One region of the Margalitia sp. FSL K6-0131 genome, then DNA from elsewhere that is predicted to be linked to it. Evidence: predicted binding sites of a transcription regulator. Region 1 holds the regulator's gene; each other region holds the start of a gene.
The links. The regulator LexA, encoded in region 1, represses DNA repair genes until DNA is damaged. The targets are predictions, from matches to a motif close to CGAACATATGTTCG.
Positions count from the first base shown of each region.

Region 2: a site for LexA is predicted at 4,522-4,535, ahead of uvrB (excinuclease ABC subunit UvrB). Genes of this name have one in related genera too.
Region 3: a site for LexA is predicted at 3,643-3,656, ahead of addB (helicase-exonuclease AddAB subunit AddB). Genes of this name have one in related genera too.

Region 1 is NZ_JBBOZS010000001.1:3,278,555-3,289,215, reverse strand. Features, by position in the region: gene glnA (type I glutamate--ammonia ligase) at 1-851, shown strand, start outside; gene NSQ59_RS16145 (YjcZ family sporulation protein) at 1,207-1,320, opposite strand; gene NSQ59_RS16140 (YjcZ family sporulation protein) at 1,368-1,445, opposite strand; gene NSQ59_RS16135 (YjcZ family sporulation protein) at 2,452-2,535, shown strand; gene NSQ59_RS16130 (GNAT family N-acetyltransferase) at 2,763-3,314, shown strand; gene NSQ59_RS16125 (GNAT family N-acetyltransferase) at 3,530-4,102, shown strand; partial or broken gene NSQ59_RS27970 (YjcZ family sporulation protein) at 4,296-4,364, shown strand; gene NSQ59_RS16120 (hypothetical protein) at 4,636-4,800, shown strand; gene NSQ59_RS16115 (hypothetical protein) at 5,021-5,260, shown strand; gene lexA (transcriptional repressor LexA) at 5,326-5,949, opposite strand; gene yneA (cell division suppressor protein YneA) at 6,115-6,438, shown strand; gene NSQ59_RS16100 (YneB family resolvase-like protein) at 6,448-7,089, shown strand; gene NSQ59_RS16095 (DUF896 domain-containing protein) at 7,201-7,431, shown strand; gene tkt (transketolase) at 7,590-9,596, shown strand; gene NSQ59_RS16085 (polysaccharide deacetylase family protein) at 9,754-10,497, shown strand.
Region 2 is NZ_JBBOZS010000001.1:1,503,425-1,514,085, reverse strand. Features, by position in the region: gene uvrA (excinuclease ABC subunit UvrA) at 1-2,427, opposite strand, end outside; gene uvrB (excinuclease ABC subunit UvrB) at 2,435-4,414, opposite strand; gene NSQ59_RS07135 (CsbA family protein) at 4,701-4,949, opposite strand; gene NSQ59_RS07130 (HD domain-containing protein) at 5,044-5,688, opposite strand; gene phoU (phosphate signaling complex protein PhoU) at 6,041-6,697, opposite strand; gene pstB (phosphate ABC transporter ATP-binding protein PstB) at 6,749-7,519, opposite strand; gene pstB (phosphate ABC transporter ATP-binding protein PstB) at 7,554-8,384, opposite strand; gene pstA (phosphate ABC transporter permease PstA) at 8,407-9,291, opposite strand; gene pstC (phosphate ABC transporter permease subunit PstC) at 9,291-10,196, opposite strand; gene NSQ59_RS07100 (phosphate ABC transporter substrate-binding protein) at 10,456-10,661, opposite strand, start outside.
Region 3 is NZ_JBBOZS010000001.1:3,844,911-3,855,571, forward strand. Features, by position in the region: gene addA (helicase-exonuclease AddAB subunit AddA) at 1-71, opposite strand, end outside; gene addB (helicase-exonuclease AddAB subunit AddB) at 49-3,540, opposite strand; gene NSQ59_RS18920 (sigma-54 interaction domain-containing protein) at 3,805-5,229, opposite strand; gene NSQ59_RS18925 (3-hydroxybutyrate dehydrogenase) at 5,310-6,095, opposite strand; gene NSQ59_RS18930 (GntP family permease) at 6,139-7,587, opposite strand; gene NSQ59_RS18935 (DUF2512 family protein) at 8,080-8,544, opposite strand; gene NSQ59_RS18940 (TIGR00266 family protein) at 8,723-9,511, opposite strand; gene NSQ59_RS18945 (acyl-CoA synthetase) at 9,642-10,661, opposite strand, start outside.

The DNA of each region.
Region 1 (10,661 bases):
CAGATTTAGGTGAAAACTGCCGTCGTGATATCGTGCTTGAGTTAGAAGAAATGGGATTCGAAGTAGAAGCATCCCATCATGAGGTTGCTCCAGGACAACATGAAATTGACTTTAAATATGCACATGCCTTAAAGGCTTGTGATGATATTCAAACGTTTAAATTAGTGGTAAAAACGATTGCTCGCAAGCATGGATTACATGCAACATTTATGCCAAAACCATTATTTGGAGTGAACGGATCTGGTATGCATTCTAACCTCTCCTTATTCAAGAATGGCAAAAATGCTTTTTATGATCCAAATGGAGAATTAGAATTAAGCGATGTTGCTTATCAATTTATTGCAGGAGTTATCAAACATGCACCAAACTTTACTGCAGTAACAAATCCTACTGTTAACTCATACAAACGATTAGTTCCGGGATATGAAGCACCTTGCTATGTTGCATGGTCCGCTCAAAATCGCAGCCCGCTTATTCGAATTCCAGCATCACGCGGTTTAAGTACACGTGTGGAAGTTCGTAGCGTGGATCCGGCTGCTAATCCATACCTTGCAATGGCCGTATTATTGAAATCTGGATTAGACGGAATTAAAAATAGTTTACAGGCTCCGGCTCCTGTTGACCGTAATATCTATGTAATGAATAAACAAGAAAGAGAAGAAGCTGGAATTATTGACTTACCAGGAACTCTTATTCAAGCATTAGATAAATTGAAATCTGATGAAGTAATGGTTAGTGCTCTTGGAAGTCACATACTAGAACATTTCCTTGAAGCGAAAGAAATTGAATGGGATATGTTTAGAACACAAGTCCATCCATGGGAAAGAGAACAATATATGCAACAGTTTTAATAGAGAAGCCCCTTGACACTACCGGTGTTGAGGGGCTTATCATATTAAATAGTCAGTGAATGTGGATGTGTTTTCTAAAATATCCGCCTTCCTCTTCGGAACGAAAAGACGAAGGCAACAGCGAAAAATGAAAAGAATCTTCTCCTAAAACCATCTCGTATAAAAAATCCTCCTGGAGGCGGGTCCCCATCCATCATTCCTCTAAACGTTCTGCCATCACGCATTCTGACTTCAACTGGTTCCCCTCGGAATCTCATCATGGGATTCATATTTCCACTCCTTTCTATACTAAATTACCGATTAAACAAAAGGACAGAATCATCTGTCCTTAAAGTAGGATTTGATAGTCTAAATATTAACACCATGTAGATAATACAATGATTAACAAAATAAATAATACTACGATTAAAACAAAAGAACTTCCACCGTATGATGTTCCGCCATAGCTATAACCAGATCCGCAATACATCTATTACTCACCTCCGGCATCTTAAATATTTGTTACGATTTTGGAATTTAATAACCGCCTCCAGAGAAAGAAGTTCCTACAATGATAAGCAGAATGAACAATACTACAATTAAAGCAAATCCCATTCCAGTTCCTCCCATACTTAACACCCCCTGCATAATACTTGGATAACGATAAGTTACCCTCTTATACACTATGTAAATTTGATTAGTTTGAAATGGACAAACGTATAAAATAATAGATAAATCCTCAATATGTCTAATAGATTTTTGCCTTAACTAGAGAAAAGCGTATGCTATAAAACATACGCTTTTTTTGGAGGTGTTATATATGTGCTTATAGAGGATACGGATAATATAAAATATGCATAAATGAAAAAACAGTTTGGACGAGTAAATATTGAAAGTGAAAAATTTTAAAAATTGATATTTTAACCCTAGTTCATCTATCATTAAATAAACTCTTCATAAAAAACATTACAATATTAATAACATAAGGTGGTATTAATTCCTTACTGCGTTATCTAAATCTAAGATAAGCACTTACATCTCAAAACCTTAATTAGTTAAGGCTGAAAAAGTCAGGGAAAATTTTATTAGTGCTTATTGCTTCACACGAAACTAGTTTTTCGCACATTTAGCAAAAATAATGTTTTAGCGATTGGACCTGTGGATTAGTGTAGATATAGAAGATAAAGACTGCGGCTTACCGACTAAGGATATAAGAATATCAGCATATTTGAGTTCTTTTAACTGCGTAAAATAGTTCCCGTTTGTTAAAAAAGAAATTATAATAGGACTAATACGGAGTGTATTTTTACTATGGCCATTCATATATTTTATTTAAAATCTATAATTACTTATACACTCGTCCAAACAGATTAATAATGTTTTACATAATTTATATTAGCCATATCCTCCACTGGCACCATAAAGATCACCTCCAAAAAAGCGTATGTTTTATAGCATACGCTTTTGCTCATTGAGCTTAAATCTTTTAGACAAACATGGATTTTCTATTATTTTATACCGTTTGTCCATTCCATAGCATTAGAATTTACATATTTTAATAGTGGAGAAGCTGATAGCATCCATTTTATGAGTAGGAGGTGTTTAGATAGGAGCTTCAGGAATGGGAGTAGCTTTAGCTTATATAGTAGTATTGTTTATTCTTCTTATCATAGTAGGTACATCTTCCACTGGCAGAGCTTATTAATGAAACAATGGTTATAAAATTAATATATTGGATGTGAAAAACTTATGTATTGTGGATCTGGTTATAGCTATGGCGGAACAACTTATGGTGGCAGTTGTTGAATGACAATAAAGTTGTTTAAAAATTTCAAACGTTTTATTCCAATAATGGCCAAATTGTTGCATAATTGAATATAAAAGTTGTGCCATATATTCGTATGGATATTCCTGTCTTAAGGAGGTAATTTAATGAAAATTGAAACTAACCGGCTACTGATTAAAACATTTGAAAAACATCATCTGAATGACGTTTATGATATCTATAATGATGACTCAACATGTCAATATCTTTTGCATGATAAATGGACCCATGAAAATAAAGAAAGGGAATTTGATAAGAAATTAAATAATAATCAATTAACAAAGGAAAATGCCTTGAGCTTAGCGGTCTTAATGGACGGTAAAGTAATTGGCGATTTATCTATTAGGTACACAGATATGAAAGATACTGTTGAAATTGGTTATACATTTTCAAAATCTGTGTCTGGACAAGGATATGCAACAGAGGCTGTTATTGCACTAATAAACCATTTATTTGAAGTTGTACAAGTCCACCGTATTCAAGCGAATCTAGATGCACGAAATACAGCATCAGAAAAATTATGTAGAAGGGTTGGGATGAGAAAAGAAGCTCACTTTATACAAGACTTTTGGAATAAAAATGAGTGGACCGATAGTATTGTATTCGGAATGCTAAAAACTGACTTTAATAAGTTCAACTCCGAAAGAGGGAACCATTGAAAAAGTATTATCGAATAGTGACTCTGAGTTAGGAGTAGAAGCCTTTAAGAAGAGAAGCGATAACAAGTAGGTTTACTCAAGAATTGGGCCAGATTGTTTAGGAATGTTTTCAGTACAAATAAGGAATAACGGATGTCTTAAATTCTGCAATTCCGAATGAAATGAAAATGAAGATTTACATACCAATTGAGGTTTAACCTAAGGGAGGAAGTAACATAAATATTGAAAAAGTTTTCGCGGGTTTTCCAGTATTGGAATCTACGAATCTGATATTAAAAAAAATCGAAGAGGTACACTTACAAGAATTATATTCGATTTACGACAATGACAAAGTATTCAAATATTGCGGAATGATTCCCAGACATAACTTACAAACGGTAAGTAAGATGATTGGTCATTTTGATAAGGATTACGATAAAAAAAGAAGAGTCAAGTGGGGTATCTTTCAGAAGAATCAAAGTAATAAATTGGTTGGAATTTTGGAATCTATGGACTTTAACCAAAAAGTGAACGTGGTAACTATTGGTTATTATTTGGCAGAAGATTATTGGGGTAAGGGCATTGCAACCGAATCCGTTCATACGTTAGTAAAATTTTTATTTGAAGAAGTTAATATTAACAGAATTCAAGCAGAGGTGATGCCTGCAAACGAGATCTCAAAGAAAGTCCTCTTGAAAAACGGATTTATGAAAGAAGGATTGTTAAGACAAGCTTCTTTATGGTCAGACAAAGGAGTTGTTGATTTAGAAATATACAGCATACTTAAAGAGGAATACACGAATAATTAAATTTTTTAACCCATCCTCACTTGGAAGGGCTTATAACTCCAAAATTTAAACGACTTTATTGTTACTTGTTTAAAGTGTTATTCGATAATTAATCTAAAAATTAAAAAACTTTATTCTTCCCCGTCCATTAAAATGGACGGGGAATACGCATTTGGCGGTTTAAAAATAAACAACTTTATTGTAATTCAACAGAAGTTCCTTCGTATTAATTGTAGTATTGTTCATATTATTAAATATTGTTCTTTTTTCTAGGACTTACTAAATCGTCGAAAAATTTCTTAATGGGAAAAATGTAAGGTTCTATCCTTAAATTGTTTGAGATAAAAACTTGTTCTTGTACGCAATTTTCTTCTTGGGAAAGAATACATTAATTAAGCATGTAAGAATAGATGCCCCCCTTGATACCACTGGTGTTTAGAGGGGTTCAATTAGGTTCGAATATTACAGCAATAATAAACTCCTAATTTTTCTATTATGATAAGTGCATGATTTTGTATTTACAGCAAATACTAAAAGAAAAGGAGTGAAAGTATATGAAATGGAATGATGATGCGGCTCCTAATAATAATATTCCATCGGAAGTATTGAAGTCCTCCAAGTTTATTTCTAACGAACAAAAAGAACATGAGTTTTCCGAAGAGTTATCAGATGGCGGCGAGAGAGATGAGGCCATCAAACAACAATTAAAAAACAATTGAGTTACATAGCGCCTTGTATTTGGCGCTTTTTTTTTATCATTGGATTATATATAAGTTGGCGGCCAAACTCCCATAATCTTATTTGAAGATTAATGTTTATTATTTTGGTTGAATGTACAAGCTTAAAGTCAAAATAATAATAAAATATTTTAAGAGAAATCATCAAGGTATAGGGGACGAGCATAAGATAATATTATGAGAAAACCGGAGGTGGTATAAAGTGTTTGAGATCTATGATGTTGCCATTATTCCGTTAATTCTTGGGGTGGTGGAGTTATTTAAGAGAGCAGGATTGCCAAAAAAATATTCGCCATTCTTAGCTGTAATCCTAGGACTGTTATTTGGAATATTTTATTTAGGAACTAGTATAAAACAAGGAATAATTGTTGGTTTAATGCTAGGTTTATCCGCAAGCGGATTATATAGTGGAACCAAAAATATGGCGAAAAGTGATAAATAAGTCTACTAAAATATTATTTAACCCAAAAGGCAAGAAATGTATTTCTAACCTTTTGGGTTTTTCTTTTAATGAATTACTTGTCGATATAGTCCGATTACTTTTCCTAAAATAATTACATTTGGTAAAATAATCGGTTCCATTGTTGAATTTTCAGGCTGCAAACGAATATAATCTTTTTCTTTAAAAAATCTTTTAACCGTTGCTTCGTCCTCTTCTGTCATTGCCACCACTATATCACCGTTGTTTGCAGTCTGCTGTTGGCGAACTATAACATAATCTCCATCTAATATGCCTGCCTCAATCATACTTTCCCCAACTATCTCCAACATAAATACATTCTCATCGCCAGGTGCTAAATGTTCAGGCAAAGGGAAATATTCTTCAACGTTTTCTATAGCTGTTATTGGCATTCCGGCCGTAACTTTTCCTACTAAAGGTACATTTACTACTATTTGCTGAGGGATTGAATCATTCATTAAATCTAGAACTTCTATCGCTCTTGGTTTGGTTGGGTCTCTACGAATTAATCCTTTGCTTTCAAGTCTGGAAAGATGGCCGTGTACAGTTGAACTGGAGGCTAAGCCGACGGCTTCTCCGATTTCGCGAACAGATGGTGGATAGCCTTTTAGCTTTACTTCTTGCTTGATAAAATCCAATATATCTTGTTGCCTTTTAGAAAGTTTTGTCATATTTAACACCTCAACAATCGAAAATTCGACTTTTTATTAATTCCATTATAGCATTACATTTCCAGATATACAAACATAAGTTCGAAAAAAATATTGACACCAAACTAATGTTCTTATTATAATAAAATCAATAAAGCGAACATATATTCGAAAGAGGGATGTAAAATGTCATTGTTATGGAAAAAATATTCATATGCTATTATTCTAGTTATCCTTTCATTTATCCTCGGAATCACCATGATATTTCAATTAGATGATCATTCCGACAACTATACGCATATTACTGTTTCAGATGGCCAGTCATTGTGGTCGATAGCAAATACATATAAAATGGAAAATGGTATGACTAAGTCAGACTTTATTAAATGGGTACAAAATGAAAATCATTTAGTTTCTACAAATATAAAGTCAGGACAGACCATTATAATTCCAATTAAAACCAAAAGCAAAGAATACAACATACAACAATTAGCATCAGATGCAAAGTAGGTAATATGAATGAATACAGTTATTTATTGTCGAGTCAGTACAACAAAACAAACACAAGAAACATCCTTAGCACGTCAGGAAGAAGAATTGCTTTCAGCTGCAAAAGCATGGAATCTTACCGTTGTTAATGTTATCCATGATCAAGCTAGCGGCTATGAATTAGATCGGCCAGGTGTGCTTGAGATGTTAGACAACATTAAAACAAATAAAATTGAATCCGTTATTATTCAAGATGAAACAAGACTTGGAAGGGGTAATGCAAAGATTGCATTGCTTCATTGCTTAAATAAAGAAAATGTAAAAGTATTTAGTTTAGACCATAATGGTGAGTTAGAGCTTTCTGAGTCGGATTCTATGGTTCTGAGTATCGTCAGTATGGTAGAGGAGTACCAACGTAAATTACATAATTTAAAAATAAAACGTGGGATGAGAAGAGCAGTGGCAAAAGGGTATCATCCCGAAAAAAATTTGCATGGTAATGGAAATGCATTAGGAAGAGAACGGAAGGATGTCCCTATTGAGGAGATTGTCCGATTAAGGAATAATGGCCTTACGTTTGCAGAAATAGCCGCCACAATGCGAGGTTTTGGCTATAATGTATCAAAAGCCACTGTGCATAGAAGATTTCAAGATTATACGCAAACATTATAATCGTAGCATAACAAACGTTTTAAAGCTCTTTTCTTGAAAAAGGGCTTTTTTTTTAGTAACATTACTTTGATTAAAGGCAGGATATTTATCCTTCTGTAAAGGAGTAACTTTATGCTATCAAAAGAGAAAATAGCGAGAATAAATGAACTTGCAAAAAAATCGAAGGAGCAAGGTTTGAGCAAGGAGGAAGCGAAAGAACAATCAAAATTACGAAGAGAATATCTAGATTCTTTTCGTTCATCTATGAAAAATACAATAGAGAAGGTCAGGGTGTTTGACCCGAATGGTGACGAAGTAACACCTAAAAAAGTTCGTGATCTTCAAAATAAAAAACTCCATTAAATGCTAGGTCTAATAAATTTATTGCTTCAAATACTAGTTCCATCTGGGATTTAATAATTATTTATGAAAAATAGATGATAATTTATTGAGTTAATGTACTAAACATAAGATAATAATACAGTGATAATATATTTTATTTAGGAAAGGATGCATGAAATTTGTTTGATAATACAGATCAATTAGCCGTTACGACTATTAGAACACTATCCATCGATGCAATTGAAAAGGCAAATTCGGGTCACCCTGGTTTACCTATGGGGGCAGCTCCAATGGCGTATACTTTATGGACTCGTTTTATGAATCATAACCCAAAGAATCCAAAATGGTTTAATCGTGATCGCTTTGTTTTATCCGCTGGCCATGGTTCTATGCTTTTATATAGTTTACTTCATCTCTCCGGATATGGCTTGGGCATGGATGAATTGAAGAATTTCCGTCAATGGGGAAGCAAAACACCAGGTCATCCGGAATATGGACATACTGATGGAGTAGAAGCAACTACAGGTCCATTGGGTCAAGGTATTGCAATGGCAGTAGGGATGGCAATGGCAGAACGTCATATTGCAGGTGTTTATAATAAGGATAATTTTGAATTAATTAATCATTATACATATGCACTTTGTGGTGATGGCGATTTAATGGAGGGAATTTCAAGTGAAGCTGCGTCTTTAGCTGCACATTTGAAATTAGGTCGATTAGTAGTATTGTATGATTCTAATGATATTTCTTTAGATGGTGATTTAGATAAGTCATTTTCAGAAAGTGTTGAAGGCCGTTTTAAATCCTACGGATGGCAATATATTCGTGTAGAGGATGGTAATAATTTCGAGGAAATTGCTAAGGCACTTGAAGAGGCGAAATCTGATGTTACTCGTCCTACAATGATTGAGGTTAAAACCGTTATCGGATATGGTTCTCCAAATAAATCTGGAAAATCCGCAGTTCATGGTGCTCCACTTGGTGCTGATGAATTAAAATTGACAAAAGAATTTTATAAATGGACATTCGAAGAAGATTTCCATGTTCCATCTGAGGTTTACGACAGATTTAATGAAAAAATTGTAGACGCTGGAGCAAAAAAAGAAGAGGAATGGAATCAATTATTTGAGCAATACAAAAATAAATATCCTGAGCTAGCTTCGCAACTAGAGCAGTCTTTAAATGGGGAACTTCCTCAAGATTGGGATAAGGATATTCCTGTTTATGAAGAGGGCAAAAGCCTTGCAAGCCGTGCATCAAGTGGTGAGGTTTTAAATGCCATTGCCAAAAATGTTCCTACCTTTATTGGAGGATCTGCTGACCTTGCCGGTTCCAATAATACAATGATAAAAGGTGAAAAAGATTTCACACCGGAATCTTATGATGGTCGAAATATCTGGTTTGGAGTTCGTGAGTTTGCGATGGGAGCAGCTATGAATGGGATGGCTCTTCATGGCGGATTAAAAGTTTATGGCGGAACGTTCTTTGTTTTCTCTGATTATTTACGACCTGCGATTCGTCTTGCAGCATTAATGAAATTGCCTGTTACTTATGTATTTACACATGACAGTATTGCAGTTGGTGAAGATGGTCCGACACATGAACCGATCGAACAATTAGCAGCTTTAAGGGCGATGCCGAATATTTCTGTTATCCGTCCTGCGGATGGTAATGAAACGGCTGCAGCTTGGAGAGCAGCATTAACATCAAAGGATAAACCTACAGCATTAGTTTTAACAAGACAAGGTTTACCAACACTAAAATTAACAGAAGAAAATGCACAAACTGGCGTAGAAAAGGGAGCATATATCGTTTCTCCGTCTCAAAAGACAACTCCAGATGTGATGATTCTTGCATCAGGTTCTGAAGTGCATCTTGCAGTTGAAGCACAAGCCGTACTTCAAAAAGAAAATATCGATGCTTCTGTCATCAGTATGCCTTCTTGGGATCGTTTTGAACAACAAAGTAAAGAATACAAAGAATCTATTCTTCCGAAATCTGTGAAGAAAAGATTTGCTATTGAAATGGCTGCCCCATTCGGATGGGATCGCTATGTAGGAGATGAAGGAGAAATCCTTGCAATTGAAGGTTTTGGTGCTTCTGCGCCAGGCGGAAAAATTATGGAAGAATACGGATTTACCGTTGAAAATGTTGTAGGTCGTATAAAGGCATTACTTCAAAAATAAGAATTTGATCCAGCAAAAAACACGCAATTTATGCGTGTTTTTTTGCTTAAGGAATGATTTCAATATAAAATTTTTTTCCATTTTTTAAAAGACATATTAAGTGATGAAATAAGGGAATCTAAAGTAAATGACTCTTTGTATATGAGAGGATTACTTTATGAAAAAAATATGGATAATTGTAATACTTTTTATCACTATTACACTTTTTGATAACGGTACAGTTCTTTCCAAATCGACTAAGAGGTTTGAGTTTGAAAAAACTGGCGATGCTATTTGGAATGCAAGGACAACTAAAAAAATTGTTGCATTAACTTTTGATGATGGTCCAGATCCATTATATACCACTCAAATACTAAAGCTCTTAAAAAAGTATAATGCAAAAGCTACTTTTTTTGTTATAGGGGAACATGTAGGGGAATACCCAGAAATAGTGCAGGATGAAGCAAAGCAAGGACATGAAATTGCTAATCATACATATAGCCATCATTTTTCAGCCAATTTGTCCAAGAAGCATTTGTTACATGAGATGGAAAAGACAGAAAAAATTATTAAAGAAACAACTGGATTAAGCCCAGCATTCTTTCGCCCTATAGGAGGATATTATAATAAACAAATTATCCAAGCTTCAAGGGAAGCGGGGTATCGAGTAATTATTTGGACATGGAATCAGGACTCTAGAGACTGGAAAGAACTAAGGGCATCAAAAATTGCAGAAAATATATTATCAGACACAATGCCTGGAGATATCATATTAATGCATGATGGAGGTGGCGACCGTAGTCGAACAGTCAAAGCTTTAGAAATTATTTTACCCCAATTAAAGAAAGCTGGATACGAAATGGTCACGGTTTCAGAGCTGTTAATGAAAACAGAGTATGATGGTGTCCCTTTTTATCAATAAACTCGATCATTCAACATTGACTTTGAATAGTTTATAAAATAAAAGAGTTTTAATGATAATGTGAAAATATAACGGGTATTCTGATTTCTGTCTTTTTTCGACAAAAGAAACAAAATTTTTAAACAACTTATGACAATAAATGCACTACTCTTTCTATATAATGA
Region 2 (10,661 bases), 1.8 Mb from region 1:
TTGTAATTTCCTTTTGATTTTTGGGATGTTTTCAAAAAATTCAAGAGCATTCTCCACGGTCATATCCAACACTTCAGCAATACTTTTTCCTTTGTACTTTACTTCTAATGTTTCACGATTATATCGTTTTCCATGGCAAACTTCGCACGGTACATAGACATCTGGGAGAAAGTGCATTTCGATTTTGATAATCCCGTCTCCTCGACATGCCTCACACCGTCCTCCCTTAACATTAAAACTGAAACGACCTTTCTTGTATCCGCGAATTTTCGCTTCATTGGTGGCGGCAAAAACATCACGTATATCATCAAATACTCCAGTATAGGTTGCTGGGTTCGAGCGTGGAGTTCTGCCGATCGGTGATTGATCAATATCAATGACCTTTTCAAGGTAGTCGATGCCTTTAATATCTTTATGCTCACCAGGCTTGCTTTTCGAACGATATAGTCTTTGAGCTAATGTCTTATACAGAATCTCATTTATTAGTGTACTTTTTCCGGAGCCTGAAACACCTGTAACAGCGATAAACGTTCCGAGTGGAAATTTTACATTTACATTCTTTAAGTTATTTTCCTTTGCTCCTTTAATTTCAATGAAGCGTCCATCCGGTTTTCTTCTTTCAATCGGAAGAGGAATAAACTTTTTCCCTGATAAATATTGACCGGTTAATGATTTCGGATCATTCATTACTTGTTCAGGAGTGCCTGCAGAAATGATCTCTCCACCATGAATCCCCGCACCAGGGCCAATATCAATTAAGTAGTCTGCCGCAAGCATTGTATCTTCATCGTGTTCTACGACAATTAATGTATTTCCTATGTCACGCATATTTTTCAAAGTACCAATTAGACGGTCATTATCACGCTGATGTAAGCCGATAGACGGCTCATCAAGAATATAAAGTACGCCTGTTAAACGGGAACCAATTTGGGTAGCGAGACGGATCCTTTGTGCTTCTCCACCAGAGAGAGTACCAGCTGCTCTGCTTAACGTCAAATATTCCAAACCGACATTAACAAGAAACCCTAGTCTTTCCCTAATTTCACGCAGAATTAGGTTGGCGATTTTCATTTCTTTTTCTGTAAGCTCCAAGCTGTTAAAGAAATGATCCGCATTTTCGATGGAAAGCTCAGATACTTCCCCGATATGTTTATGATTAATTTTGACGGCAAGCGTTTCTTGCTTAAGCCTGTAACCTTTACATTTTGGACACGCATGTTGTGCCATATATTTTTCCATCTGCTCTCGAATATAATCCGAGCTTGTTTCTTTGTAACGGCGTTCCACATTTGGGATTACACCCTCAAAACGAATATTTCCTTCCCTTATTTGACCGAAATCATTCTCATATCGGAAATAAATGGATTCATCACCTGATCCGTATAAAATTTTCTCCATTTGGTGCTTCGGTATATCCTTTACAGGTATATCCATATCGATCCCATAATGATTGCAGACTGCTTCTAAAAGCTGCGGATAGTATTGTGAACTGACTGGTTCCCATGGAGCAATAGCATTTTCCTTTAAAGAAATATCCCAATTAGGAATAACGAGTTCCACATCTACCTCAAGCTTTGTTCCTAAACCATCACACTCAGGACAGGCGCCGAATGGGCTATTAAAAGAAAACATCCGTGGTTCCATTTTATCGATGGAAAAACCGCAATGCGGACAAGCAAGATGTTCACTGAAGAGCAATTCCTCTTCCCCAATAACATCAATAATTACTTTTCCATCCGCTAGCCGCAATGCTGTTTCCAAGGAATCCGCCAAGCGGGCTTCAACACCCTCTTTTACAACAATCCGGTCAATTACCACTTCGATGGAATGTTTTTTATTTTTCTCCAGATTAATATCTTCCCCAAGATCAAGTAATTCTCCGTTTACTCTAACCCTGACAAATCCTTGCTTTTTAATATCCTCAAATACCTTAACGTGAGCACCTTTTCTTCCGGATACAATGGGTGCTAACACTTGCAGCTTCGTTCTTTCCGGATATTCCATTATACGATCAACCATTTGCTCCACTGTTTGAGAGGTAATTTCAATCCCATGATTCGGACAGATTGGTCTGCCGACACGCGCAAATAAAAGGCGTAAGTAATCATATATTTCGGTTACGGTTCCAACTGTTGAGCGAGGGTTGCGGCTTGTTGTTTTTTGATCAATAGAAATAGCTGGAGATAAGCCTTCAATCGCATCCACATCCGGCTTATCCATTTGTCCTAAAAACTGCCTTGCATAAGCAGATAAGGATTCTACATATCGTCTTTGTCCTTCTGCATAAATCGTATCGAAAGCAAGAGATGATTTTCCTGATCCGGAAAGACCTGTAACAACGACAAGTTGATCACGCGGTATTTCGACATCAATATTTTTTAGATTATGGGCCCTTGCTCCCTGTACTATTATTTTATCTTTTGCCATAAAGGCATCATCCTTCCGCTTTCAATTCTAAAAGTGTGTCACGAAGCTGGGCTGCCCGTTCGAAATCAAGCGCCTTTGCGGCCTCTTTCATTTCTTTCTCGAGATTTGCCATTAATGTTTCTCTCTCTTGTTTCGTTAACTTTCTCGATTTTTCCTTTGGAGCATATTCTTCTTGCTCCTCGGCAGCATGGGTTGCACGGATTATATCATGAATATCCTTTTGAATCGTAGTAGGTGTAATGCCATGCTTCTTATTGTATTCTTCTTGAACAGTACGCCTGCGTTTTGTTTCCTCTATCGCTTTCTCCATTGAATCTGTTATGCGATCAGCATACATAATTACTTGACCGTTTGCATTACGGGCAGCACGGCCAATAGTTTGTATGAGGGAACGTTCGGATCGTAAAAACCCTTCTTTATCCGCATCAAGGATCGCTACTAATGAAACTTCAGGAATATCAAGTCCTTCACGAAGAAGGTTGATTCCTACTAATACATCATATTTACCGAGACGGAGATCGCGAATGACCTCAATTCGTTCCAACGTCTTTACTTCTGAGTGCAAATATTGCACCTTAATGCCAACTTCCTTTAAATAATCCGTTAAATCCTCGGACATTTTCTTTGTTAACGTTGTAACGAGAACCCGTTCATTACGTTTTACACGTTCATTAATTTCTCCCAATAGGTCATCAATTTGTCCCTCAATTGGGCGGACATCAATGGTAGGATCAAGCAATCCAGTAGGCCGGATAATTTGTTCAACCATTTCCGGTGAATGCTCCAATTCATATGGTCCGGGAGTTGCAGAAACAAACACAATTTGACTGATATGCTCCTCAAATTCATCAAACGTAAGCGGGCGATTGTCTAGTGCAGATGGCAGACGAAATCCGTGGTCAACCAATACTTGTTTCCTTGCCTGGTCCCCATTATACATTCCGCGAATTTGCGGAAGGGTCACATGGGACTCATCCACGACAATCAGCATATCTTTTGGAAAATAGTCTAATAAAGTATATGGAGTCGAGCCTGGAGGGCGCAGTGTTAAATGCCTTGAATAGTTCTCAATTCCAGAGCAAAATCCCATTTCCCTCATCATTTCAAGATCGTATCTCGTACGTTGCTCCAATCTTTGCGCTTCCAGCAAACGATCGTTTTCACGCAGCTGTTTTAACCGCTCTTCCAATTCTTTTTCAATATTTTCAATGGCAACACGCATTTTCTCTTCACGTGTCACGAAGTGGGATGCTGGGAAAATGGCAACATGATCTCTATCTCCAATAATTTCTCCTGTTAATGCATCCACTTCCCGAATTCGATCAATTTCATCTCCGAAAAATTCTACGCGGATGCAATGTTCGTCACGGGATGCAGGAAAAATCTCTACAACATCTCCTCTAACCCGGAAGGTTCCGCGCTGAAAGTCAATATCATTTCTTGCATACTGAATATCTACAAGCTTTCGAAGTAATTGATTCCGTTCTATTTCCATTCCAGTTCTTAAGGAAAGCACCATTTCCCGATATTCCTCAGGCGAACCTAAACCGTAAATACACGAAACGCTGGCAATAATCACAACATCATTTCTTTCAAATAAGGAAGATGTAGCTGAATGGCGCAATTTATCAATTTCATCATTCACACTTGAATCTTTTTCAATATAAGTATCAGTTTGAGGTACATAAGCTTCTGGTTGGTAATAATCATAGTAGCTTACAAAATATTCAACCGCATTATTTGGAAAAAATTCTTTAAACTCACTATATAATTGACCGGCTAATGTTTTATTGTGTGCAATAATCAATGTTGGCCGGTTTATTTCTTTGATTACATTCGAAATGGTAAATGTTTTTCCGGTTCCAGTGGCTCCAAGCAATGTCTGATATCTTTTACCGGAATGAATCCCATCCACAATTCGCTTAATTGCCCCCGGCTGATCTCCTTGTGGCTGATATTTTGAAATAAGCTCGAATTGACCGTTCATTTCCTTAACCTCCCATCCATTCTAGAAATATATCTTTTTTGTCATACTCCATACATGATCATAATCATTATTCTACCACAAATAGTAAACTTTTAACCACTAAAAAGCGAACAAATTTTCGGTTTTTCTTATTGCTGATTTATAGCCTTATATATCCACACAATATACAAGAGGTACAAACATCAACATTACTATTTATCAAAGTTTTTTTCTGTTATTCAACCTTATATAATGCAAGTAAAATCAAAGCAGAAAAAACGCTTAATGCGGCAAATAATTATGTGCATTAAGCGTTGTGATTTTGTTGTTTTTTATGTTTTTTAGGACCCAATTTATTGGCAAAGAAATATCCGGCTGTTAACGAGGCTGCATCTATAATATACAGTAATTCTGTATGAGTATACCCCTTATAGACAGAAGCAACAATTAAACCAACCGTTAACAGGAGTCCAATTATTTTACTGTATGTAACCCTTGCGAAAAAAACCACCAGTATTCCCGGCAAGAAAATGGCGGCGATTATTTTTTCGATCATACACATCCCCCTGGTGAAATTTGAATTGCTAAATTCACTTGCACCTTTCACTGTTTATATCATAACCAAAAATTCGGTAATGGAAAAGTGAAAATTAATCGGAAAGGTTTGCTTTAATGATTTTCTTTGTAATGCTATTCAATTCACTATGCTCGATGAATTTTTCATTTAGCATGTCAGGTAAAATTTCTTTTAAAAAGTATTGAACACTCACCATTTCTTTAAATTCTAATATGGTCATCAAGGATTCTTCATAGATTTCCTGAAATAAGCTTTCCGGGTTACCCTTTTGAATTTCGCCAAATGATTCATAAAGTAAATCAACTTTATCTGCTACAGATAAAATTTTTCCTTCTAATGTATCATCCTTGCCTTCCTTAAACCGTTCTAAATAGATGGATTGAAATTCCTTGGGAAACTCTCTTAAAACAAATTTTTTTGACATCTGTTCCTCGACTTGACTAAATAAATCCCGTAATTCTTTGGAGGCATACTTAACAGGGGTTTTAATATCACCTGTAAAAAGCTCATTATAATCATGATTTAAGGCTTTTTCATATAAAGATTTCCAATCTACTTTGTTCCCGGCTTGTTCCTCCACCGTTCCAAAAAATTGAGCGATTTTTGTTACCTTGAAAGAATGACTTGCAACTGAATGCTCCTGAAATTTAAATTTACCAGGACATCGGTATAGCTTTTCCAAATCCGATAAACTTTTAAAATATTGATGAACACCCATTATCATCATCCTTCTCTTTAATTATTTCTTGTGATTGTATCATGAAATGAAGGAAAACCAAAAATATAAAGAACAAATGCGCAAGCGCCTTGCCCATCGGCGTATGGATTTCGTAGTCGTAGGCTCGAGATAAAGGAAACACAGTGAGGTAGTTCACGAACTGATGTTGACTTATCGTAGGGAGGAGACGGAGAAATCCACTAGCCGATAGGCGCTGGTGAAATTTGAACTGCCAATTTCACTTGAAGCTAGACGTAGACAACTTTTCCAAAAGTTATCCACAAGGTTCAATTTTATAAATTCCTTAGCATCAAGAAAACCTCATCAAATCCAGGATGAGGTTCAGCAGTTTTTATTTATTTAAGTCGATAAGGGAGCCTGTTTTCAAATAAACAATCCACTCACAAATATTCGTAACATAATCCCCGATTCTTTCTAAATGCTGAGCCACTAGAAGGAGATGTGAGGCTTGATGAATCCAAGCTGGATTTTCTTTCATGATATCTACTAATTCCAAGAAAATCTTTGAGTAGTATTTGTCTATCATATCATCCTTTTTGGCAACATCAACGGCTGCATCGCGGTCTAGTTCCACATATGAATTTAAAACTTCATGAACCATTTCCTTCACCATTTCAGCCATTTTAGGAATGTCAATTAAAGGTTTTATATACGTTTCATCCTTTAACCGAATGGTCGCCTTGGCAATACTTACAGCATGGTCGCCCATCCGTTCGAGGTCAGATGATACTTTGAGCATTGTGGCAATACGGCGTAAATCCGTTCCTACTGGCTGTTGTGTTGCAATCAATTCAAAGCATTTTTGTTCCACCTGTAATTCTAAATCATTAATATTTTGATCATCCAAAACAACTTCTAATGCAAGTTCATTATTCTTCTCCACTAAAGACTTAATTGCCTTATAAATTGCTTCTTCTACTAAAAGTCCCATTTTCAATAGATTTTCATGCAGCTCTGTCAGTCGATCCTCAAAAATACGTCTAGCCACCGTCATTTCTCCCTTCAATATCCTTTTGATAAATTGTCTACGTCTAGCTCCTTATCCGAATCGGCCGGTAATATAATCCTCCGTTTGTTGTTTCTGAGGATTGGTAAAAATTTTGTTCGTTTCGGCGAATTCTACTACTTCACCATTTAGAAAAAAGGCGGTTTCGTCTGACACGCGTGCAGCTTGCTGCATACTGTGGGTGACAATAACAATCGTATATTTCTCTTTTAAATCCAAAATAAGCTGCTCAATTTTAGATGTAGAAATAGGATCAAGTGCGCTTGCAGGCTCATCCATTAAAATAACTTCCGGCTGAATAGCCAAAACCCTGGCGATAACAAGCCGTTGCTGCTGTCCACCAGAAAGCCCCATAGCAGAGGTATTCAAGCGATCTTTTACCTCTTCCCAAAGTGCAGCGGCTTTTAAGCTCTTCTCTACTAGTTCATCTAACACAACTTTATTTTTAATCCCATGAATGCGCGGGCCGTATGCAACATTATCGTAAATAGACATAGGAAACGGATTAGGTCGTTGAAATACCATGCCTACTTGCTTGCGTAAATCAACGACGTCCACTTTCGTATCATAAATATTTTCATTTTTGATGAAAATATTTCCTTCCACCCGAAATCCCGAAATTAAGTCATTCATGCGGTTTAATGTGCGCAGAAAAGTAGATTTTCCACAGCCTGATGGCCCTATAAGTGCAGTAACTGCTTTTTCTTTCATGTTTAATTGAATGTTTTTAAGCGCCTTAAAATCATCGTAATATACATTTAAAGAGTCTGTTTGAATAATAGAAGCTGTAGCTGTCAGTGTCATTTATTTCACCTACTTTAATAAAATTGTTTATGGATTATCCAAAATTTCCTGAGATATAGTCCTCTGTTTGCTTTTGCTTTGGATTTGTAAACATATCCTTCGTTGCACCGAATTCAACTAGTTTTCCCATATAGAAAAAAGCAGTCTGATCGGAAATCCTTGCGGCTTGGTGCATGCTATGAGTAACGATGGCAACTGTATAATCATTTTTTAACTCTGTAATCAATTCTTCTATTTTTCCTGTTGAAATGGGGTCCAGTGCAGAAGCAGGTTCATCTAACAGCAAAACATCCGGTTCCATCGCAATGGCTCTGGCAATGCAAAGGCGCTGCTGTTGTCCCCCAGACAAATTTAATGCAGAACGATGTAAACGATCCTTTACCTCATCCCAAAGTGCAGCCTTCTTCAAGCTTTTTTCCACGATTTCTTGGAGGACCCGTTTATTCTTTTCACCGTGATGCCTTGGTCCAAATGCCACATTTTCGAATATGGATTTCGGGAATGGATTCGGTCTTTGAAAAACCATCCCAATATTTTTTCGAATTTCAAATACATTAACATTCGAATCATTTAAATTCATTCCGTTATAAAGGATTTTTCCTTCTATCCGGCAGCCTTGAATTTCGTCATTCATCCGATTGATGCTGCGCAGGAAAGTAGATTTTCCGCAGCCTGATGGACCAATTAGAGCTGTAACCTGATTTTTATAGAAAGGAATGGATACATCATAGATTGCTTGATGCTTGCCATAGAAAACATTAATATCTTCTGTTCCGATTGCAATCTCTTTTGGCTTTTCTATTGGAGTATCCTCCACCAAATAAATGGGAGGGTTTTTTTCCTTTTTTAATACAGTGGAAACCATAGCTTCGTTCTCCTTTCTGGCATTACGCCGATGTCATCCGTTTGTAAAGTAATTTTCCAATCCAGCGTGCGCCAATATTAAAGATTAAAATAACAATTACTAAAAGTGCTGAGGCACCGCTTGATACGGCTGCTACATCGGGCATAATACCTTCCCCGTTAATTTTCCAAATGTGAACGGCGAGTGTTTCAGCAGGTCTTAATGGATTAAGCGGTGAAGCAGGATTAAATGGATTCCAATTTGTAAAATCCAGAATAGGCGAACTCATACCTGCTGTATAAATTAGCGCGGCGGCCTCTCCAAAAACTCTTCCTGACGCTAATACAATCCCAGTGACAATACCTGGTATAGCGGCTGGAACCAAAACATGCTTAATGGTTTCCCAGCGAGAAACTCCAAGAGATAACCCTGCCTCCCTTTGGGTTCCAGGTATCGCTCTAATTGAATCCTCGACAACCCTAACCATTAAAGGAAGATTAAACACTGTTAAGGCAAGTGCTCCAGAAAGGATGGAAAATCCCCAGCCCATGTAAATAACGAATAACAAAAATCCAAAAAGTCCTACAACAATGGACGGCAGTGAGGAAAGAACCTCAATTGCTGTTCTTAATATAGATGTAAAAGCGTTTTTCTTCGCATACTCAGCCATATAGATCCCTGCTCCAAGTGAAAGGGGGATACTAATGACCATTGTTAAAATCAAAAGATAAAAGGAATTAAACAATTGCGGGCCAATTCCGCCTCCAGCCTGCACTGCTTGCGGCGGAGAGGTAATAAAATGCCAATTGATATGGGCAATTCCTTTTAAAACAATATATCCAAGTAAGCCTGCCAGAAGGATAATAATGAAAGCTGCGATTAGATAAAAAACGGCGGTTGCGATACGATCTGCTATTTTTGCGTTCATTAATAGGACCTCCTTCTGCCTATAATGCGGACGATTAAGATAAAGAATAAAGACATGAATAACAAGACTAGTGCAAGGGACCAAAGTGCATTATTTTCGACTTGACCCATAATGGAATTTCCCATTCCCATTGTTAATATACTGGTTAAGGTTGATGCAGGCTCAACCAATGAATGAGGAAGAATGGATGCATTCCCAATTACCATTTGAACCGCTAATGCTTCCCCAAAGGCTCTTGCCATCCCAAATACAATAGCAGTTAACAAGCCGGGACGCGCTGTTTTTAAAATAACACGAAAGATGGTTTGCCAGCGTGTTGCACCTAAAGATAGAGATGCTTCTCGCAGAGAATTAGAGACTCCTTCAATAGCATCGACTGAAAGACTTGTAATCGTTGGTAAAATCATGACTGCTAACACAATGGTTCCTGCCAGAATCCCAAACCCGCTTCCTGTAAAAGTATTTCTGAGGAAAGGAACAACTATCGATAAACCAACAAATCCGTATACTACAGATGGTATCCCCACTAAAAGTTCAATCACTGGCTGCAAAACTTTTTTGCCGAATTTCGGAGATATCTCTGTCATAAAGACAGCAGCACCTATAGATAACGGGGCACAAATAAGCGCGGCTAAAAAAGTAACGGCAAAGGAACCAACGATTAACGGAAGAGCACCGATTAATGGTTTTCCTAATTGATCTACTTTTCCAGGTGACCAGTTCTTGCCGGTGATAAAATCAACAAAACTTCCGTGATTCACAAAAAAAGTACTGAGACCCTTTGTAGCCACGAAAGAGATAATAGAAATTGCTACCAATATCATAATAAAGACAGATGAAAAAGTAAGAATGCGTCCACGACGTTCTGTCCAGATCTTTGTTGTTGAGTTCCATTTTTCTGTCATTTTAACTTCTTTTACTTCCAAAATGGTTTCCCCTTTCATGAGAGGTTATTAGAAAAGAGCAAGCGCCGCAGCTCTAGCGTGTGGATTTCGTAGTCCCATGCGAGATAATGAATAATTAACTAGGTCGTTCACAAGCTGTTGTTTTATCTGCAGGAAGGAAACCTAGAAATCTGCTAGCCGATGGCTGCTTGCGCTAGACATATAAAGAACATCAGACCCCAATCATCGAGAAACTCGGGTGAAGGGGCCAATGTTTTGCTTATTTTTGTGTTACTTTTCCTTGTGCATCACGTTCTACTTTCATTCCTGTCAATGGAATATAGCCAAGATTAGGAACAAGAGAATCTTGTACACTAGGGCTTAACATATAATCTAAGAAGGATTTTGTAAGTCCTTTTGGTTCACCATTTGTATACATATGTTCATAAGCCCAAATTTTCCAATCGTTTGTTTCTACATTTGCTT
Region 3 (10,661 bases), 570 kb from region 1:
GCCATTATGGCCTTCCATTGATCATCCGTCCAAGTGGAATCTACAGGCTTAATTGGAATAATTGTTTTCACCACTCAAAACCTCCTCTCGAATTAAATTCAGCAAATCATTAGGCTTTTCTGGTGTTAAAATTCTGTATTGGTTATCGTCTAAAGATTGATCAAATTGGCAAACGGATTTATACGAACAAAATTCACAAGGTGTTCGTTTTTTCAATTGATATGGATTTATATCCACAACACCGGAAGAAATGGCATTCCCTGATTTTTCATAAAGATTTCGAACATAGTTGTGAAGGATTTTAAAATCCTCTTTTCCAGCAACCTGTGATCGAGCTGATAATGTTCCATCCTTTTTTAACTCTGCAGATACAATTTTTGAGGTGCCGCTTTCCAATGATTGATCCATTAATTTAACCACGTTTGCATCGTCTAGCATTAAACCCTTCATTTTAAAGCTCTTGAAAATCTCTTCTTCTATTTCCTCCAGTGTTAAAATTTTATTGCTCTTAACAATCGGATTATGGAGATGGAAATACAATACTCCGGCAGGTACACCATCTGTACCTACTAAAGTTTTGGAGTTTGTCACTACAATATCTAAATAGGTAAGCATTTGTAATGCCAGTCCATAATACACTTCTGTCAGGTCCAGAGTTCGAGCGCTTGACTTATAATCAATTACTCTTAAATAAACCCCATTGTCATCCTCTGCTTTATCAACACGATCAATACGCCCCTGCAATTCCATTTTTGTTCCATTCCTCAGCGTAAAGGTTAGAGGAGGCAATTCAGACTTAGCGCCGAAATCAAGCTCCATCCCAATAGGTACAAAGCCGCTTTGCTTCGATTGCTGGCTTAACACAAGGGAAGCACGTCCAATTACTTGCTCAAGCTTTCGTTTAATATAATGATGGCGGTTAGAGCTAAGAAGGATTTGATGCTGGAGCTTAGGAGCCAAATATGCAACCGCCTCTTTAGCTAAAGCATTACATTGATCCTTTGTTAAAGAAGACCATGATAATCCGTGCTTCCTAATCTCATCGGATATCCATTTTAATGCACCGTGAAATAAATCACCGATATCAGGTGCTTCCAATTTATATATTTGTCTTTCTCTCAGTTTCAGTCCATGTGTAGCAAAGTGTGAGAACGGACATCCATGGAAAAGCTCCATCCTTGATACGCTTGCTAAAATTTTATCACCATAAAGTTCCTTAGTTGTCTTTTCCGTTATCTGCTTAGCTTTATTTTGATAAAAAAGGCTCGATAAGATATGGACCGTTGGCTGTTTCCACTTTGCACTCTTTATATAGTAGTTATAAACATCCCACCAAAAATCTGGTACAGAGTACCCGCGTTTCTTTTGCTGCAGCTGTGAAGTTAAAAAGGCAATAGCTGTATTTGGATGAGAGACATATTCTAGCTGTTCTGAGAAATTTATTTCAGATGGATCATTCACAACTACCGTTTCCTGTGCATTCGGAAAGAGCTCCTTCATTCTTTTCAAATATGGTGATGGCAATAATGCTTTACCTTCTTCATTAGCTAAGGGATAGGACAAGTACAAATAATTGGAAGGTGTCGTAAATGCTTTATAGGCAATAAACTCCTCATCAAGAAGCCTTGTTTTGCTGCTAGGTGCTATCTTAATTCCATTTTGAAGCAAGGCTTCACGATCTGAGTCAGCTAATATTCCTTCTTCACTCATTCTTGCCGGCATTACCCCATCATTAAGACCAATAACAAATGCTGCTTTTATATCTGAAAGCCGAGATAATTCAAGGTTCGCAACAAGAACTTGATCAATTGCAGGAGGAACGAGTGAAAACCTCATAGCCTCTAATCCGGCATCCATTATGAGAGCAAATTCCTTTAGGGAAATGCTTTCCTCTCCGAATATATCAACAAATTGATCAATTAAATCGATAACGGCGTTCCAAGCTTGATCATGCTCTCTGGCTGATACGAGATCGCCTTTTTCTTCCGCTAGGACACAGAGTTTTTCTAGTTTAGCAGGGATATCAAGCTCTTCTAAGTAGAGAAATAGGGCTTCACAGAGCTCTTGTCCATTTTTCGCATTTTTTAACCGTCTGGATAATCGATTTATAGGTGCTGAAATAAATAAACGCAATTCATTTAGCTCATGTTCCATCTGTTTTTCCGCATCTGTTTGGGGAACATTTTCTAATTCAAGCCCCCTGATTCTTCTGTATACCCATCTTTCCTTGCTTACCCACTTATTACCTTTTATCCCATAAGCAATTACATAGTTTTCAAGACGGTCCATTTTTTCTCGGAGGTCATGATGATTACTTTCTAATGGGAACAGCAAATCGGTTTTTACTGCGCGAAACACGGACTCATAGCGCCAATTACTATTAATAGTTTCTATAGTTGAACGAATCAATTCTATTAAAGGATGGTGAAACATTGGTCTCTTTTGATCAATGAAATAAGGAATTTCATAGTCATAGAAAACCGTCTCCATCACATCCTGGTAATCTTGTCCGTTCCGAACTAGAATAGCAAAATCCATATAGCGATAGCCTTTTGTCCTTACTAGCCTGCGGATTTCTCGTGCAATCCCCTCTATTTCCGCCCGGCGGTTAGCAGAATGGAAAATACGCATCTTTGTATCCTCTAAGAATGGTCTTGCTGGCCTTTTCTCAAATACAGATTCTAAGTACTGGATACTCCTATTTTCATAGCGATGTGGATAAGTAAGAAGAACATCATCCTCTACCCCTGCCTGCACATCCAGCGCCATTTTATAGAGTGTATGATATGCCTCTCCAGACATACGGAATAAATGTAATTCATCCGGTTCCTCCGTGCGAAATGACTGGTCAAGTGTTAAAGCAATAGAAACCCGTTTACAGACCCTCATCAATTGGCCAATCACCATATATTCTTGCGGGGTGAAGCTGTGAAAACCATCAATATATATTTCTGCATCTTGCAGATAAGTAGATTTTTCAATAGATTCCGCTAATAGCCTCATATAGTCTTCCGTATCTAGATACTTTCCCTGTAATGCTTCTTCAAAATGGTGATATATCAACTCTAAATCATGTAATTTATCCTTCAATGAATTAGGTGCTTCCTGATTTTCTATTGCAAGTTCTTCCGGCTTAATACAATATCGTTTGAATTCCGTTAACATCGTTTCTACATGTTCAATGAAACCTGTCTTATCTGCTGCTCGTCCAAAAAGCTTCAAGTGGTCCTTCTTATCCTCCACTATTTTGCGAATAAGCATATTGAGGCCGGCACTAGAAATATGCGTTCTGCTGATACCGCCAGTTTCTTGTAAAATTCGCCAAGCCAACCTCGTTAAACTAAATACTTGAGCTCGAATCATCCCCTTTAATCCCGGGGTATTAATGAGACGATATTCCGATAAGAATGTCATCTGATCCGGAACAATATAAATAAGCGGATTTCCACTAGGGGATTCTTTAAGATTTTCCGTTATTTCATCCATAAAAAGCTTCGACTTTCCCGTACCAGTACGCCCAATCACAAAACGAACAGACATATTTACTCATCTCCTCTCAAAACAAACCGTTCCTAGATATGTATCTATTATAATATAATCATCCGCCAATATTTGAGAAAAATACTGGATATAATACGTATCAGAACATATATTCTTATTAATAGATTACTATTTTTCCTTTAAAACCACAATAATAACAGAACGATCATGAAGTATCGATTTACCTGCTTTGCTGCTAAAAAGAGGATCGCTTTAACCTATTCAATGTTTTTTCAAAAAGAAAAAGTAGCACAACCTTTCATGCTACTTAATTTGATACCATTTACATTTATCATATAATTTTGTTTTTCCGATTCCTAATAGCTTTGCTGCTTTTTGCTTATTTCCGTTTGTAATTTTCAAGGCTTTTAAAATAGCTTGTTTTTCCACAAAGGCTAGTGTTTCTTTTAATGGACGAACAGTTTCGATTCCATCTATATTATTTTGACTATTTTCATTATGTAAAACCTGATATCCATTCATATAGATTTGATCGTCTTGTAAATATAATGGGAGATGTTTCATTTCTATTTTGTTGGTACCCTCTAAAACATTAATGGCACGTTCCAGCACATTTTCTAATTCGCGTATATTTCCCGGCCATTTATGGTTCATAAGTTTGTTTAAAACTTCGAAAGACATTTCCACCCCTTGCCGATGGAATCTATTTTCTAGTTTTCTTAGGAGATTTGTTGCGATTGCGGGTATATCATCCTTTCGATTTTTTAAAGGCGGAATCTCAATTCTTATCACATTTAGCCGATAGTATAAATCTTGACGGAATTTACCCTCTTCTACCATTTTCTCTAAATTTCGGTGAGTTGCAGCGATAATTCTTACATCAATAAATATCGGTGTTTGCCCGCCTACCCGTTCGATTTCTTTTTCTTGTAAAACCCGAAGCAGTTTGCTTTGCATAGCTAATGGCATATCACCTATTTCGTCCAAAAAGATAGTTCCATAGTTTGCTAATTCAAATTTCCCCTTTTTTCCTCCTCTTTTCGCTCCCGTAAAAGCGCCTTCCTCATATCCAAATAATTCTGATTCCAGCAGATGTTCAGGTATGGAAGCGCAATTAATACGGACTAATGGGAAATGCTGCCTTGGACTATTTTGGTGTATGGCATGGGCAAATAATTCTTTGCCGGTTCCCGATTCTCCTATTAATAATACAGCTGAATGATTGACCGATATTTTTTCAGCTAGCTTTTTAGATTTTATAAATTCGGGGCTTGTCCCAATTAAATCAGAGAATGTATATTTACTAGTTAACCCTTTTTCAAAATTGTTTTTATAATAGTTTAGTTCATCGAGGATTGGCTGGATTTTCTTCGAATACTCCCACCACTCTTGAGGATTTTTAAACATTACAGTTCCTACGGCGCCAACTAATTCTTCCTCTATATACAAAGGATAGCGATTTGCAATCATTTCACTGTTATTGATAGGCTGAATTGCGGCTAATTCAGCCTGACCAGTTTTCGCTACAATATGCATTCGTGAGTTTTCGATAATATCCTGTACCGGTTGATCCGTTGCTTTCTCAATTGTTGTTCCAAGAAATTCACAATAAGCTGGATTAATATAACGAATAATACCGTCGCGATCAACAACGACAATTCTTTCAGCTGCAAGATTGACGATTTCATCCAGCCACTTAAATGGAAGTCTGCCGATTCCTAAATTCATCGTATTTCTCCCCATCCGTTCAAGATTTTATATTAACTATTATAGCAAAGGAGGGGAGAATTTTTTTATTTTTCAAATTTTCACTGTACCGTATAGCCACCATCTAGTACAACCGCTTGACCTGTCACCCCTCTTGCTTTCTCACTTACCAAAAAGGCTGCATAATCCGCAATTTCAGAAACGTCTAACAGTCTTTTTTGCGGGACTAGCGGAAAGATTACTTCTTCAATTACCCTTTCAAAAGGGACATTTCTCGTATTGGCTAAATCTTGCAGCTGATTGCGAACCAACGGGGTATCAACATAACCGGGACATAAGGCATTAACAGTAATTCCGTATTCCGCTCCCTCCAACGCTGCTACCTTCGTAAGACCAATCACCCCATGCTTCGCACTATTATATGCTGCTTTACCGCTGAATCCAATTAATCCATTTATTGAGGCCATATTAAGAATCCGCCCAAATTTTTGCTTTTTCATAATCGGAAATACATGTTTAATAGCTGTAAAAGGGGCAGTTAACATTATTTTAATCATTAATTCAAATTTCTCTGTAGGAAACTCTTCTAACGGTGAAACATGCTGTAAGCCGGCATTATTGACAAGAATGTCTAGTCTGCCAAATTCCTTTATCGTTTGGTCAAGTGCATCGGTTAATTTCTCTTCATTTGTTACATCGCATGGAAAAGAGGTGGCGTAGTATCCTTGATCTTTAAGTTTTTGAACTGCTGTATCGCTCTTTTCTTCATTTAAATCTGAAATAACAATCTTAGCACCTTCACGTGCAAAGGTTTCCGCAATTTCTAAACCAATTCCACTAGCTGAACCAGTTATAAAAGCGACTCTTCCAGATAAATTATTTTCCACTGTAGCTCCTCCTTAAGATGATTAATTTATTTGAAATTTTCTATTAGACAAGACCAGTTATACTATAAAGTGCGATAATAAAAAATACTGCAAGTGTTTTGATAATCGTGATAGCAAAAATATCTCGATACGATTGTTTATGTGTTAATCCTGTTACGGCTAGTAAAGTTATAACTGCTCCGTTATGAGGGAGCGTATCCATACCGCCTGATGCCATTGCGATGACACGGTGCATTACTTCTGGCGGGATATTAAAATGGGCGATTGCTGCGTTATATTTATCTGCCATCGCACTTAGCGCAATTCCCATCCCTCCGGAAGCGGATCCTGTAATACCTGCTAATGTAGTCGTAGTAACGGCACCATTCACTAATGGATTTGTAAAAGTATGTGATATTCCGTTGCTGATTAAAGTAAATCCCGGTAAGGCAGCGATGATTCCGCCAAATCCATACTCTGCACCAGTGTTCATGGTTGCTAATAATGCCCCGCCAATGCTGGTATTAAGTCCTTCTTTAAAATTAGTCTTCACTTTATTCCAATCGTAAAGAATGGTTGAAATAATCCCAACGATCAATGCCATTTCTACCGCCCAAATGGCCGCAACCGCAGATACATCAACCGTTCCAAACGCCTTCAAACCGATAGCGGAAAAATCAAAACCATTAGGATACCATTTTGGAATGAAAATGGTAAATACTTTATTCATAACTCCTACTAGTACTAATGGAACAAAGGCCAGTATTTGACGGGCAACAGATGTGTTTGATTGTAAATCAGGCATCGAATTAGGTTCATATGCTAAAGGAGAACCAGATTCCTTCGCAGCAGCTAATTCTTCATTCTTAAAACCTAAATAGCCTTCCCCAGCTTTTTCTGCTTTCTTTCTTCGAGATTCCAAATATAAAAGACCTAATATTATGACAAAAATAGATCCAATAATCCCTAGGGTTGGCGCCGCATAAATATCGGTTTTAAAGAAAGAGGTTGGAATAACATTCTGAATTTGCGGTGTCCCTGGTAAAGCATCCATCGTAAAGGCAAAAGAGCCGAGTGCGATCGTACCTGGAATTAAGCGCTTCGGAATATTGGCTTCGCGAAATAAATGGGCTGCAAATGGATAGATGGCAAAAACAGCAACAAATAAGCTTACTCCGCTAAAGGTTAAAATGGCTCCTAAAAGGACGATAGCAAAAATAGCTCTTTTTGCTCCAACGATCTTGACGATTGTTTTTGCAATGGATTCGGCAAGTCCGGACATTTCGACCACCTTTCCAAAAATGGCGCCAAGTAAAAAGACAGGAAAATAATTTTTGATAAACCCAACCATTTTTTCCATAAAGACATTAGAAAAGAACGGTAAAACATGACTAGGATCCGTTAATAAGACAGCAAACAACGCACAAATCGGAGCAAATAAAATGACCGAAAAGCCTCGGTACGCAACAAACATTAAAAGGCCGAGTGCTAAAAGAATAATAATTATTTCCATCAGATATCCCCTTTTTAAGTTAAATTTTCCCTAAGATTCGTGATTAACAGCTCTTCAGAAAGCGATTACATTTCAGTGATACATTCACCTCCACTGCTTAACTCCCAGCTCATAATTAATATGCAATTTTTATGCCAATCGTAAAATTCAGGGTGAAATATGAGAATAATTATTATATTAGGTAAAAGGATCGTTAAAGATTCCGAAAACTCGGAAATTTGACAGAACAATTATTCCGTATTCCCGGAATTATTCCAGAGTTACGGAATTTTTTATCGGATGTTTTTTGCGTGACGACGCTGCGTTAACGTACAGATTTCGTCGTCTTTGACAAAAATAGTAATACCCTTATCCACTGTGAAATGATGCAGCAAGACTCTAATAGGACAGAACATCATAAGACATGGATCCATGCTTAAAATTTCTTCAGACAATCCTTCGATTTCACTTCCATAAAAAATACCCAATAAAATTGGGTATTAGAAGGATTACTTATCTGTCTTTATCTGTATCATTATCCTGATTTGGACTAACTGGGTAAATTTCTTCTGATGTCTCTGTTTGATATTTCAAATTACGTTGATTTGTGTTTATTTCATCTCTTCGCTCTCTACCGGTATCAAATAACTTGGCAACATAGATATGGAAGAAAAATTCAAATACAGTGACGACCACAGAACTAATGAAAGAGATTAATAATAAATTTCGGTCATATCCTAAAGCCTTACCTAATACCCAAATCACAATTAAAGATAAGACAAAATCAGATATGGTGGCCATTGTGTTGTTTGTTCTAGGTAAAATAAACAAATCACCTAAGATATATGCAACTACACCTAAAACTAATGAGATAAAGAAAACATCTCTTAACGCCATGTTGTATACTACACCAAGAATAATATACAAAACAACAAATGTAGCAATAAATTTTAAGATAAATGCTTTAGCATGATTCAAGTAAATAACCTCCTTTTAGAGGTATTTTGAACAAATATGGAAAAATTATTACTAGAAGTATTTATGCTAACTGGATAAAGACAGAGAAAAATCAATTATTACTATCTGAAGCAATACAATGGAACAAAAGTTCTATTTCCTAAACATAAAAAAAATAGGGCTATTATCGCCCTACTCATCAATCACCATCAAATAAATTAAATAATCCTTTCGCTACGCTGCCTTCATCCTTCGAACCGCCAACTTGCGGCATTGCTGCAAATACTCTGCTAGCAAGACGGCTAAATGGAAGGGATTGTACCCAAACTGTGCCCGGTCCTCTTAAGGTAGCGAAAAATAGTCCTTCGCCTCCGAATAATGCGGTTTTTACTCCCTTCACAAATTCAATGCTGTAATCAACATCCTTTGTCATTGCTACTAAGCAGCCTGTATCAACACGCAGCGATTGACCAGGTGCTAAGTCTTTTTTATGTATCGTCCCTCCAGCATGAATAAATGCCAAGCCATCTCCTTCCAGCTTTTGCATGATGAAGCCTTCACCGCCGAAGAAGCCTGTTCCAATCTTTCTTTGAAATTCAATGCCGACCGATACTCCTTTAGCTGCCGCTAAAAAAGCATCTTTTTGACACACAATTTTTCCGCCTAATTCACTTAAATCCATTGGAATGATTTTTCCCGGATACGGAGCAGCAAAGGAAACATGGTTTTTACCATATCCTTCGTTCGTAAAGGTTGTCATGAACAAGCTCTCACCCGTCAGCATTCTTTTTCCCGCACTAAAAAGCTTGCCCATTAAACCGGAAGAACTATTGGAGCCGTCACCAAAGATTGTTTCCATATGAATATTATCTTCCATCATCATTAAACTTCCCGCTTCTGCTACTACTGTTTCCCCGGGATCAAGCTCCACTTCGACAAATTGCATATCATCGCCATAAATTTTGTAATCAATTTCATGGTTGTTCATATATTTTCCTCCATTTTCTTGGTCATAATATAATTTTAAAATATTGAGGATTGGAATTGCTAATATTGTTAACTGTTTTTGTGGCGAAAATGTTTCATTTTTTCTTACGTTTTAAAAAGAACGCCTAATACTAAGCGTTCTTCCAATTGTGTTCGTATTGTTCCTTTAAATACTTTTTGTCAATTTTCCCGACATGCGTTTTTGGCAATTCCTGCAAAAATACAAACTCCTTCGGGATTTTGTATTTTGCTAATTTTTGAGAGCAATGAATTTTCAGCTCTTCTTCCTTTCCAATTCGGTCAGTTTTCAAGACAATAAATGCAATCACTCGCTCACCCCATTTTTCATCTGATAGTCCCACGACACTTGCCTCATCCACATCAGGGTGCTCACATAACCAGTGCTCAATTTCAAGCGGATACACATTTTCTCCGCCAGTGATAATCATATCCTTTTTACGGCCGACAATATAATAATAACCATCCCTATCTTTTTTTCCTAAATCGCCTGAATAAAGCCAGCTATCCTTCCAGGCTTCCGCTGTTTCTATTGGATTATTCCAATATTCCTTGAAAGCATGTTTCCCACTAATAAGAATTTCGCCAACCTCGTCAGTACCTGCTTCCGTTCCATCTATCTTTATAAGCTTAATTTGATTAAACGCCATCGGTTTTCCTACAGAACCTTTTTTCCATATTGCATCATTAGGAGAAATGAAAAAATTATTCGGTCCTGCTTCTGTTAAACCATAACCTTCTTTAAATGGCAGTCCTTTCGCAAAAAATTTTTCATAGATGGATAAAGGACATGGGGCTGCTCCGGAAAGAAAGACCTTCATACTTGGGAACGTTGATGCTTGGAATCCTTTCGTTCCGACCATCATATGGTACATGGTCGGAACAAACAATGCTATCGTACACTTATATTTATTTAAGTAATGAACAGCCTCCTCAGCATGGAACTGATCGCCGATCACTACCGTTCCACCATTCATTAAAATTGGAACAGATAAGGCATTTATTCCTCCAGTATGGAACAACGGGAGATAGTTAAGGGTAACCTCTTCACTCGTTAATCCCCAGCTGATAATTGTGTTAATCGCATTCCAAATAATCGATTGGTGGGATAAAATAACCCCTTTTGGTTTACC